DNA from 4 places in the Marinobacterium sp. LSUCC0821 genome. Region 4 is predicted to be linked to each of the others. Evidence: predicted binding sites of a transcription regulator. Region 4 holds the regulator's gene; each other region holds the start of a gene.
What was found. Region 4 encodes LexA, which represses DNA repair genes until DNA is damaged. Its sites were predicted from a motif close to TACTGTNTANNTANACAGTA; they were not measured.
Positions count from the first base shown of each region.

Region 1: ruvC (crossover junction endodeoxyribonuclease RuvC) is a predicted target of LexA. The motif match lies at 1,762-1,781, and genes of this name have one in related genera.
Region 2: uvrD (DNA helicase II) is a predicted target of LexA. The motif match lies at 1,633-1,652, and genes of this name have one in related genera.
Region 3: recN (DNA repair protein RecN) is a predicted target of LexA. The motif match lies at 1,359-1,378, and genes of this name have one in related genera.

Region 1 is NZ_CP051666.1:333,739-336,915, reverse strand. Features, by position in the region: gene ruvB (Holliday junction branch migration DNA helicase RuvB) at 1-501, opposite strand, end outside; gene ruvA (Holliday junction branch migration protein RuvA) at 503-1,132, opposite strand; gene ruvC (crossover junction endodeoxyribonuclease RuvC) at 1,218-1,736, opposite strand; gene aspS (aspartate--tRNA ligase) at 2,067-3,177, opposite strand, start outside.
Region 2 is NZ_CP051666.1:1,820,539-1,823,715, reverse strand. Features, by position in the region: gene uvrD (DNA helicase II) at 1-1,614, opposite strand, end outside; gene HH196_RS08850 (homoserine kinase) at 1,769-2,737, opposite strand; gene polA (DNA polymerase I) at 2,841-3,177, shown strand, end outside.
Region 3 is NZ_CP051666.1:2,137,811-2,140,987, reverse strand. Features, by position in the region: gene dnaK (molecular chaperone DnaK) at 1-550, opposite strand, end outside; gene grpE (nucleotide exchange factor GrpE) at 653-1,231, opposite strand; gene recN (DNA repair protein RecN) at 1,387-3,078, shown strand; gene fur (ferric iron uptake transcriptional regulator) at 3,123-3,177, opposite strand, start outside.
Region 4 is NZ_CP051666.1:901,030-904,206, forward strand. Features, by position in the region: gene dinG (ATP-dependent DNA helicase DinG) at 1-1,452, opposite strand, end outside; gene lexA (transcriptional repressor LexA) at 1,620-2,231, shown strand; gene HH196_RS04390 (thioesterase family protein) at 2,430-2,879, shown strand; gene HH196_RS04395 (DUF6586 family protein) at 2,888-3,177, opposite strand, start outside.

The sequences.
Region 1 (3,177 bases), 570 kb from region 4:
AAGGCCCGCACGCGTCGTTGCACCAACAAGCGTAAAAGGTGGCAGCTCAAGTTTTATTGAACGCGCTGCAGGCCCCTCCCCGATCATAATATCGAGCTGGTAATCTTCCATTGCGGGATAGAGCACCTCTTCAACACTGGCGCTGAGTCGATGGATCTCATCGATGAATAGAACATCACCCGGCTCAAGATTGGTAAGTAGAGCCGCTACGTCACCCGCTTTCTCGAGAACAGGACCTGAGGTCGTTTTGATCTCACTTCCCATCTCGTTCGCAATGATGTTGGCGAGTGTTGTTTTACCGAGTCCTGGTGGTCCGAAGATCAGGGTGTGATCAAGCGCTTCATTTCGTTTTCGAGCAGCATGGATAAAGATCTCCATTTGCTCTCGCACCTGCGGTTGCCCTTCATAATCTTGGAGTGATTTCGGACGAACAGCTCTGTCCTGAACCTCTTCTCCAGGCGCACCCACAGGGGAGATAAAGCGGTCTTGTTCGATCTGCATCTTAACCCGCCACCATCATTTTCAGGGCCTGACGAATAAGTGCTTCAGTCTCAGCGTCAGCGCCTAGAGTATTAGCTGCCTGCTCAATCGCTTTGGTAGCCTGCATCGGTTTGTAACCTAGGGCTATCAGTGCAGTCTCTGCATCCGCTCGATGATCTTGTTTAGGCTGAACCGGTGCACCAACACCCTGTCCAGATAGCTCAAATTCAATCGCAGTGGGCGATTCAAGTTTAGAGAGCTTATCTTTCATCTCAATGATCAAACGCTCAGCCGTCTTTTTACCAACACCCGGTAGGCGCGTCAGAGCTGAAACATCCTCATTATGAACAGTACGGATAAACTCAGGGGCAGAGATGCCGGAGAGGATAGTGAGAGCTAGCTTAGGACCAACGCCGTTCACTTTAATCAGTGTTCTGAAAAGCGAACGCTCCTGTTTATCAGCAAACCCATAAAGTAGCTGAGCATCTTCACGGACAACAAAGTGGGTATAGATGGTCACAAATGTGCCGATATCCGGCAGCTTGTAGAAGGTGTTCATTGAGGCTTCAACTTCATAACCCACACCTGAAACATCAATTAACAACTCAGGGGGAGTTTTCTCAACCAACTCACCGGTTAGACGACCAATCACACGAAATCCTCAACAAATAGTAAGGTTGATCCTATCCCACTTTGCTTTGCAGAACTACAGCGGATTAGGCGCTTTTTAAACTTATCTACAGACGCCAGCGACCACGTGATGATCGACGTGAACCTGCAGTCGCAATTAACCCCTGACGGGTATAAGCATGACAGAGTGCAATCGCCAAACCATCGGCGGCATCGACCTGGGGTAAACCGGGTAGCGAAAGAATACGCGCAACCATCGATTGCACCTGCCCTTTATCTGCAGCACCGGTACCTGTCACAGCTTGCTTAACCAAACGCGCGGCATACTCATGCACCTCTAACCCCTTAGAGGCAGCAGCAACAATCGCAGCACCACGTGCCTGACCAAGCTTCAGTGCTGAGTCAGCATTACGCGCCATAAAGACCTGCTCTATCGCAACCTCTTGTGGCTGAAACTGCTCTACCAGCTGGGAGATACCTTCAAAGACCTGGCGCAATTTTTCCGGAAGGCTCGCGTCAGCGATACGGATACAACCGCTAGTGACGTACTCCGCCTTACTGCCCTGCGCATCGATGATGCCATAACCAGTAATTCGCGAGCCCGGGTCGATCCCAAGTATCAGCATGCAAAGCCTTATGTCAGATTTAAATACCTGTACATAATAACAGTAGTTTTAATTGAGACCAATAGGTGTGTTGTTGTGGGTTTGGAGCGTAATTACTCGGGCTATCCTGCCCTCACCCTTCGGGCCAGCTAAAGCTGTTCAAAACTGATCCCGTCAGTTGTGTAGAAAGCGGATGACAGGCTGAAGGCCTGTCACCGATGCGATGAACTGGCTACGGAGTGGCGGTGACCGGCCTTCAGCCTGTCACTCGCTTTATCAGCATTTTCCAGAGACTCAGTCCAGACACAAAAAAACCGGCTAAAAAGCCGGTTTTCTTAACTAAACACCCAATTAAGGTGTTTTGCGAAGTTTGATGTTCAACTCGCGAAGCTGAGCTGCGCTCACTTCACCTGGTGCTTCTGTCATTGGACAAGCAGCAGACTGAGTTTTAGGGAATGCGATTACTTCACGGATTGATGAAGAGCCGGTCATCAGCATGATGAGGCGGTCTAGACCGAACGCCAAACCTGCGTGTGGTGGCGCACCAAACTTAAGCGCGTTAAGTAGGAAGCCAAACTTCTCTTCAGCCTCTTCATCAGAGATACCCAGTACTTTGAATACCGCTTTCTGCATCTCTTGATCGTGAATACGAACCGAACCACCACCAAGCTCACAACCGTTAAGTACCATGTCGTATGCACGAGATAGCTGACCTTCAGGCTGTGCAATCAGCTCTGCAGGTGAACAGTTTGGAGATGTGAATGGGTGGTGAAGTGCGGTCATGCTGCCATCTGAGTTCTCTTCGAACATTGGGAAGTCGACAACCCATAGCGGCGCCCACTCTTTTTCGATCATGTTTAGATCTTCGCCCACTTTAATACGAAGTGCACCAAGTGCTTCGTTAACGATGGTCGCTTTATCTGCACCGAAGAATACTAGATCTCCGTTCTGTGCTCCTAGACGCTCCATGATCGCCATAGCGACATCAACACCAAGGAACTTTACGATTGGAGACTGAAGTCCCTCTTCGCCAGCAGCTAGATCGTTAACTTTGATCCAAGCTAGACCTTTAGCGCCATAGATTGATACAAACTTGGTGTAGTCATCAATCTGCTTACGTGTAAGTTCACTACCGCCTGGCACTTTAAGTGCTGCAACACGACCCTTAGGATCAGTTGCAGGACCAGCAAATACTTTGAAATCTACGCTAGCAACGAGATCTGCAACGTCAACCAACTCCATTGGGATACGAAGATCTGGCTTATCCGAACCAAAACGCTGCATCGCTTCTGAGTATGGCATACGTGGGTAGTCACCAAGATCAACACCCAATAGATCCATGAATAGACCACGGATCATCTTCTCAGCCATCGCCATCACTTCCTCTTCGCTCATGAACGAAGTTTCGATGTCGATCTGAGTGAATTCAGGCTGACGGTCAGCACGTAGGTCTTCGTCACGG
Region 2 (3,177 bases), 920 kb from region 4:
TGCAGATAGGACTGATGGGAACTCTGGATTCTCTTCCAGAGACCACTGTTGCTCAAACTGGCGGGCAGCTGTCACAAGCTCTTCTAAGTTCTCTATACGTGATTGCGCTTTCTCTCCCTTCTCCTTTTCGTGGTGAGCGATAAGGCCAGAGAGTTTAATCGCGTGGTCGGTCTGCTCTTGAAGAGATGTCTCTTCGGTGTCTGTATCGAGTCGATTAACGAGATCTAAAAAACCCTGCAGAGCATTATTGGCTCTTGCGGGAAGTGCATTGTGCTCGACGATCTCATTACTCGCGCGCCACATCGAGATACCCTGTTCACGCGCATAGTCGCGAATCTTCTCGATAGTACTGGTGCCAATGCCGCGCACTGGAACATTGATGACACGCTCCATTGCGGTGTCATCATCTCGGTTAGAGACTAGGCGCAGGTATGCCAGCGCGTTTTTGATCTCCAAACGATCATAGAAGCGTTGGCCACCATAGATGCGGTATGGGATACCCGCCCGAATCAGCATCTCCTCGAGCACGCGTGACTGGGCGTTGGAGCGGTAGAGAATGGCACTCTCGTCTCTGCGATTGCCTTCGTCTATCCAAGCAGCGATGCGATCGACTATAAAACGCGCCTCATCTTGCTCGTTAAAGGCGGCATAGAGGCTAATCGGTTCACCTTGATTGCCATCGGTCCAGAGCTCTTTACCCAAGCGGCCGAAGTTATTGCTGATGACACCATTGGCAGCCGTCAAAATATTACTGGTTGAGCGGTAGTTCTGCTCCAGCTTAATGGTGCGCAGGTTGCTAAAGTGAGTCTCTAGGTTTTGGATATTCTCAATGCGCGCGCCACGCCAGCCGTAGATTGATTGGTCATCATCACCCACCGCCATCAGCTTGTGTTCACCCTGACAAAGAAGTCGTAGCCAGGCGTACTGAATGGCGTTGGTATCCTGAAACTCGTCGACAAGCACGTATCGGAAACGGTCACGATAGTGGGCGAGTAGCTGTGGATTTTTATCGCGAAGTAACTCTAAACAGCGCAGCAGTAGTTCACCGAAATCGATCATGCCGCCTCGGTCACATGCCTGCTCATACGCTTCATAGACACGGATCAGCGTGTCTTGAACTAGGTCGCCGGTGCGCTCTAAGTGATGGCTGCGAAGCCCCTCATCTTTTTGAGCATTAATAAACCATTGAATCTGCTTTGGAGGCCAGCGTGAATCATCTAAACCCATCTCTTTACAGAGTCGCTTAACCAACCGCAGTTGGTCATCGCTATCCATGATCTGGAAGTTTTCTCGCAGCCCAGCATCCTGCCAGTGAGAACGAAGTAAGCGGTGCGCCAAACCGTGGAAGGTGCCTACCCACATTCCTTGGACGTTGATGTTAAGTAGGCTTTCGATACGGCCTCGCATCTCTTTAGCGGCCTTGTTAGTAAAGGTTACGGCAAGGATGGAGTAGGGCGAGATCTGCTCGGCTTCGATAAGCCATGCAATACGGTGAACAAGCACACGTGTTTTACCGGAACCCGCTCCCGCCAGCACCAAGAGGTTACTGATATCCGCCGTCACAGCATCACGTTGTGCGTCGTTGAGGGAGTCGATGATATGGGTAACGTCCATGGCTCAATCTTCGGGTTCTACTGAATGGGCGTACAGTATACGAGAAGGAGTATGCAGCGTCACCTTCCAAAGTAAGAGCGGTCACGGTTTGCCTGCGGCAATTCGTTCCTACAGGGTGTTGTAGGAGGGAATTGCGCAGCAAGCCCCGACCATTTTATATTGAACTCGGCTTCGCAATCCTATGCAAAAGCACCTGCTTAAACTCATCCGGATCTTTAAGCGTTTTGCCGCTGCCTTTTCCTTGGTGAGCCTCAACCCATGGTTCTAAACGAGATAGCCAAAAGCGCATCGCTGCAGTGCGAGTCAGTTGTGGCCAGACCTTGTATTCGTCATCACTGAATGGGCGAATCGCTGCGTAGGCTTTCAGCAGTGCCTGCTCTTTGAGCGGGTCGATTTGTAGATTGCTATCGATACACCAGTCATTGGCAACGATGGCAAGGTCGAATAGGTAGTATGCGCTTGCTGCATTGTAGATATCTAAAATGGCTGTGAGACGGTCTTCATGAAAGAGAGCGTTGTCATGGAACAGATCGCCATGAATGATGCCGCTGGGAAGTTGCTCGCCAAATTGATCGCGCAGCTCATCAAAACGGCGGACCTCTTCGGTTAGCAGCTCTGCATCAGCTTTAGCGATTTGTGGTGCAAGGCGCTCACTTTCACGGCGCCACCAGAATACGCCACGATGTGCTTGGCGTTTTAGGTAGAAGTCGCTGCCCCCCTGATGATAGTGCGCAAGTGCAGTACCTATCTGTGCACAGTGGTTGGCTGTCAGCTCGGTGCGGTTGAGGTGTGCACCAGGATAACGTGGCTGAATAATCGCAGGTCGTTTAGCTACAGTTTTTAAGCCGATCCCATTTCTATCTTCAAGCGCGTGAGAAACCGGAACATTGCGTTTGCCCAACCAGCTACCAAGTTCAACGAAGAATGGCACCTCATCTCGGTTTAGCTCCTCAAAAAGGGTGAGCACATATTCATGCTGCTGGCCGTTGAGTGACGTGGTGAGGAAGTAGTTGGTATTTTCGATGCCACCGTCGATCCCTTTCAAAGCGATCGCCTCACCCAAATCAAAGTCTGCTAGCAGTTGATGAAGTTGTTCGTCAGTTACTTGGGTGTAAACAGCCATGCTTTTCTCTAATCGCGATTAAATGTCAGCCAATCACTTGGGTGCTGACGGGGTTTTGTCTATGATTGTGTGCCTTGTTAAAAAATACAATAGATAGTTACTTATGGCTGATGCATCTGCTCCTGTAGTCCTCGTTGACGGCTCTTCATATCTTTACCGTGCTTACTTCGCTTCAGAGCGTGCAAATTTGCGTACCTCTGATGGCCGACCTACGGGTGCTATCCGTCTTCTAACCTCGATGATGCGAAGCTTATTAAAGAGCTATCCTGACTCTCCAGTTGCGGTCATCTTCGATGCCAAGGGTAAAACCTTCCGTGATGAGATCTATCCAGAGTACAAAGCACAGCGCCCACCTATGCCTGACGATCTTAGACTACAGGTGGAGCCAGTACATGACATCATTAAAGCTATGGGTATTCCTCTTTTTGTTGAGGAGGGCG
Region 3 (3,177 bases), 1.1 Mb from region 4:
CTTTATCCATGCCGTAAGCAAGGGCAGCAGCAGTTGGCTCGTTGATAATACGCTTAACTTCAAGACCCGCAATCTTACCAGCATCTTTAGTTGCCTGGCGCTGTGAGTCGTTGAAGTATGCTGGAACAGTGATAACTGCTTCAGTTACTGGCTCGCCAAGGTAGTCTTCTGCAGTCTTCTTCATCTTCTTAAGAACTTCTGCAGAGATCTGTGGAGGAGCCATCTTGCTACCCTTCACATCTACCCACGCATCGCCGTTGTCAGCTTTAGCGATTTTGTACGGAACCATTTTGATATCTTTCTGTACAACATCGTCTTCGAAGCGACGACCGATCAGACGCTTGATAGCGAACAATGTGTTCTCTGGATTGGTAACAGCCTGACGTTTAGCCGACTGACCAACAAGCGTTTCGCCGTCTGCAGAGTACGCAATGATCGATGGCGTTGTGCGATCGCCTTCTGCGTTCTCAATTACTTTAGTTTTGTCGCCTTCAAGTACCGCTACACACGAGTTGGTGGTACCAAGGTCAATACCGATGATCTTACCCATGTAAATCTCCAAAAAATTTCCACCAGTGGTGGTTAAACTATTTCCTTACACCCTATATGGGTTCGGACTTTTAAATATCAAGAGGGGCGGAATAAATTCCCCTTACTTTGAAACCATGACCATTGCAGGACGAACCAAACGGCCATTCAATACATAGCCCTTTTGCATCACTGCAATCACTGTATTAGGTGCAGTTCCTTCAACCTCAACCATAGACATCGCCTGATGGTGCTCAGGGTTGAACGCTTCGCCCTCTGGATTCACAACTTCTAGGTTGAACTTAGCTACGCCATCGATGAACATCTTGTGAGTCATCTCAACGCCTTCACGCAGTGGCTTAACAACTTCGTCTTCAACCTGACTTGATTCGATTGCGCGCTCAAGACTGTCGATAACTGGAAGTAGCTCAGAAGCGAACTTCTCAACAGCAAATTTACGAGCCTTCTCAACTTCAGCCTCTGCACGGCGACGCTGGTTAGCGATTTCAGCCTGTGCACGCGGCTCTAGTTCAGCCAGTTGCTTCTGTAGTTCTGCAATTGTCTGGTTTGCTTCATCAAGCTCTGCCTGCAGAGAGTCGATAGTTACAATCTCCTCAATCTCTACAGCACCAGTATCTTCAACCTGCGCTTCTTGAACCGCTTCGTCTACCTGCTCAGCAGGCTTCTGATCTTCATTAGCCATTAAAGAATCTCCGAATTAAATCTAACTTGTCTCCTATGTGGGATCGGTTGACACAAATTCAACCCCGACCTGGTTTTTTTTGCTCATAGATATTGAACAAACCGGTACTATTGGTTAAAAATACAGTTACTGTATACATACACAGGTATTGAGCCATGCTTACACTTCTCAGCATTCGAAATTTCGCCATCGTCTCTTCATTAGATTTAGAGCTAAAAGCCGGCATGACCGTTGTCAGCGGTGAAACGGGGGCAGGCAAATCGATCATGCTAGACGCATTAGGACTTGCCCTTGGTAAACGAGCAGAAGCAGATTCAGTCAGAGAAGGGGCAAACCGTGCAGAGATAAGTGCAGCATTCGATATCACCAAACTCAGCGAAGCACGCGAGTGGCTAGAGGCCAACGAACTTGAATCCGAAGATGCAGGCGAGTGCATTCTACGAAGAACACTCACTTCCGATGGCAGAAGTCGAAGCTACATCAATGGCCACCCCTGCCCACTTAATCGCGTTAAAGAGCTGGGCGAGATTCTTGTCGATATTCACGGCCAGCACGAACACCAACGACTACTGAAACGGGATCACCACCGTTCTCTTCTGGATAACTTTGCAAAAGCTGATGAGTCAGCAACAGAGGTGCGCACTCTTTTCGCACAGTGGCAGACTAAACAGACAGAACTCAAGCGCCTTCAAGATATGAGCGCAGAGGCGCACGCGCAGCAACAACTCCTCAGCTACCAAACGGAGGAGCTAAATCGCTTAGACCCTCAAGTAGGTGAACTTGAAGAGCTAGAAGCAGAACAGAAAACCCTCGCCAACGCAGGGGCCATTCTGACTCGCGGCCAACAAATCACCACTCTCCTCGGTGAAGGCGAAGAGAGTGATGCGCAATCGCTGGTTAATCACGCCCTACAACTGCTGGGCGATATGGAAGCAGATACCCCAGCTCTTCAGCAGACTGCAGAGATGTTAAACGCCGCACTTATCCAAATCGAGGAGGCGGAGCGAGAGCTAAGCAACTTCTTACAGCGCGTTGATTTAGACCCAGAGCGACTTCAAGAGGTTGAAGAGCGTCTTTCAACAATCTACGACCTTGCGCGCAAACATCGCGTTGCACCGGAGCAACTGCCAGAGCTTCGCGACCAACTCAACGAGCAACTAGATGTGCTAAGCCATGTTGATGAAAACCTCGAAGTGCTTGAGTCGGAGGTGCACTCAGCTTACAAAGCACTTATCAGCAAAGCTCGTGAACTAAGTAAGCAGCGTATAGACGCAGCTAAGGTTCTGGATGGCGAGGTGAATAAGCAGCTTGAAATGTTAGGTATGGCTTCAGCACGATTTACAGCCAAAGTGAGCGAAGTTGACCCTAAATACATTACGGCAAATGGCCTAGAAGAGATTGAGTTCCTCATCAGCACTAACGCAGGGCAAACTGCAAAACCACTGGCTAAAATTGCCTCAGGTGGCGAGCTCTCGCGAATAAGTCTTGCCATTCAGGTCGTGACGGCACAAACCACCGACACACCAACTCTTATCTTTGACGAGGTTGATGTGGGCATAGGTGGCGGCATCGCCGAAGTAGTAGGCCGTCTACTACGCAAACTGAGCGCACGCGCCCAGGTGATGTGTGTAACTCACCAGCCGCAGGTTGCCTCACAAGGGCATACGCATCTATTTGTCAGCAAGGGAGTTGAGACTGGGACTATTGAGACTCGCATTAACGCCCTGACTGAAAAACAGCGCGTCAATGAGATTGCACGTATGTTGGGTGGCTTAGAGATCACCAACACAACGCTTGAACACGCTAAAGAGATGTTAAGCGCCAGCAGCGAAAAGGTATCTGCATAGCGCTCTGGAGTGGAGGAAGCGCCTGAAAGGCTTATGAGTATAAGCTAGGCCTCTTGGCAGCCGTTACTGCAGGTTCCATATAGGTAGAGAGTGCGGTCA
Region 4 (3,177 bases):
ATCGAATCTACCCACCGCGGTGAGGGTTGCCGATGTAAGCAGAGCACCATAACACTGCTCCCAAAGGAGATCTTTTAAATGACTCTCAGCGGAAACTGGTGCCGAATGAAGTTCAATATCAGAGCCATGTTCAGAGTCATGCGTAAGCAACCATCTTGCAGTAGGAACCTTTTGTTTTTCATCAGGTTGCGAGAAACTTCTACACAACCACATCATCCTTTGAATGCGTCCCCACTGGCTACTAAGAATAGGCAACCAACGCTCTGCAACGGCACGATCCAGATCTGATTCCTGGTTCTCCAACGGCTCTTTAACGATGCCAATGAGTCGTTCTAACTGTGGGTCTAACTGCGCTAAAAACTGAGCGAGCTCATGACATATAACAATGAGATGTTCAGGCACAACACCACCTGGGTAACGCAGACGTCGCTCATTGTCTGGTAGCGTAAGCACTTCATCCGAGACAAGATCTGAAAGCTTACCAAGATGATTGAGCGAAACTCGAATAGCGGTATAGATACGCTCGATTGTATCCTGCACTGAGATCGCCTTATCGGTATCTTCAAGCAACTGCTTCATTTGGCGTTCAAGTGTTTTAAGGGCACGCTCACTTCCCTTAACACGCATCGACAGCGCAAAGTGCCCCGTCGCTTTATCTCCCAGATGATGTGCCTCATCGAAAATGTAGATTGAGTCCTCAGGCTCAGGCAGGATTGCCCCACCACCCAGCGCCAGATCAGCCAAAACCAAGTCATGGTTCACAACCAGCAGATCTGCCTGATCTAAATCAGCACGCGCTCTAAAGAAGGGACAAGCATCAAAATGGCTGCAGCGACGATTGGTGCACTGCAGATGATCAGAGGTAAGCGGCATCCAAACCTGCTCATCTAGATCATTCTCAAGATCGTCTCGATCACCCTTCCAACGACCACTGGCAAACTCATCTAACAGTGTAGCGTAGGTCTTTAGATCTTCAGGGCGGACAACCTGAGACATCTCATCTTCATAGAGTGCCATCTGAGTGAGGTCATTCTGCTCAGTAAGAATTCGTTCTAGACGAGATATACAGAGATAACGCCTACGCCCTTTAGCGATCTCGTAGTTGAACTCCAAACCTGATAGTTCAGCGAGCTCTGGTAGATCTTTGTGAAGAAGCTGCTCCTGCAAGGCAACGGTAGCCGTAGAGACAATCAGTTTTTTTCCCATAGCGTCAGCGACTGGAAGCGCCGCCATGAGGTAAGCGATCGTTTTACCAGTACCTGTGCCGGCTTCAACTGCGACTACATGATCTTCACCGAGGCGATGCCCAGCCGAATCAGACTTAATCGAGCCCAACTGGCGTGCAACAGCTGCAATCATATGGCGCTGTGCATAACGAGGCTTAAGATCTTTAGCCGCCAAAAAGTGACGGTAAGCACCTTGAATCTGATCTTGTATCGACTTGTCGAGCACACTGCCCCCTTAAAACTGAAAACGCATCATACAAAAATACTGGATAAACAAACAGAAAAAGCTTGACCAGAATTAGAGTACTGTATAAAACTACAGATACTGAATAAACAGACAGCATGAACAATCTCTAATCTGTTCACTAAACCAGGCTGTCATAGGGGGAGTTTATGAAGCTAACAAGTCGCCAAGAACAGGTACTGGATTGTATTCGTCGTCATATCGATGAAACCGGTTTTCCACCAACACGTGTAGATATTGCACGAGATCTTGGGTTTAAGTCTGCCAACGCTGCTGAAGAGCACCTCAAAGCACTCGCTCGTAAAGGCGCTATTGAGATGATACCTGGCACATCACGTGGCATTCGTATCGTTGGCGAAGAGGATGAACCCGAAGGCTTGGCTATTATCGGTCAGGTTGCAGCAGGTGAACCCATCCTTGCAGAGCAGCACATTGATGACTACTGCACCATCAGCTCCGACTTCTTCCGCCCACGTGCAGACTACCTCTTGCGGGTACGTGGTATGAGTATGAAGAACATCGGCATTATGGATGGTGACCTACTCGCTGTTCACCAAACCAAAGAGGCACGCGAAGGACAGATCGTTGTGGCTCGTGTCGGTGAAGATGTCACTGTTAAGCGTTTTCACCGCGAGGGGCACCTTGTCTACCTCATCGCTGAAAACGAAGAGTTTGAACCAATTAAAGTCGACCTCCGTGAAGAGCACTTCACCATTGAGGGCCTTGGTGTTGGCATTATCCGCCAACAGAATGACTTTTAAATAGGATTTACTCACTAGCAATCTCCTAATTAAGCCTCAACCTAATTAGTTGTAAATTTTCTCAGCGGCCTTAGCTCTCCCCCATTGCTATGGCCGCTTTTTCTTTTGTAAACGACCTTCGATATAGCACCCTGTTAACTTATAAGTTATTGTCTATAAAACGATAACTCCAAAATAATAACTGAAAGGAGCTACTCCATGGGATCTCGCTCACCGGAGCTTCAACCCTTCCATATAGATGATTTTCCATTTCAGACCTTTGATAAGCTTCGATATGCCGATACGGATCGACAAGGTCACATCAATAATGCCCTATTCAATACCTTCTTAGAGACAGGCCGTGTTGAATTTCTCTACGACCCTAAGAACCCTCTATTCGATGATGATGCGGAATTTGTGATCGCGAGCCTTAACCTCAACTTCTTGGCTGAGATCACCTGGCCTGGTCGTTTGGATATCGGAACTGGCGTTACCCGTGTTGGCACTAGCTCATTTGGCTTGTACCAGGGACTATTTCAAGACGACGTTTGTGTAGCAACAGCTGAGACGGTGATTGTGCAGACTAACGTGGTAACGCGCCGATCAACGCCGCTTGGGATGAAAACTAAACGGTTTTTGAATGATCACCTATTCATTCGCAAGGATTGAATAGTTAATCACCACTCCTGATTCGTTTCACGGTGTCGGTTTATAAGCTCTTGAAGCGCTTGGTACCAGTTAGGCAAATCCGCCTGCAAGCGCTCTTCAAGGCTTTTTTGGGTGGTGTTAACTAGATTTATCTCTGACGCAGACTCTTCACCACTTTGCGCAAGGGTTGGCTTATGGATAGCCTCTGCTGCGCTCAGCATCAGATTGAGCCAACTCTCTCTTTCAGACAAAAGGGTCTCTAACTCGATAAGCTCTGCGGTAGCCTGACCAGTTACAGCAAGCTGCTCACTTAAAGATG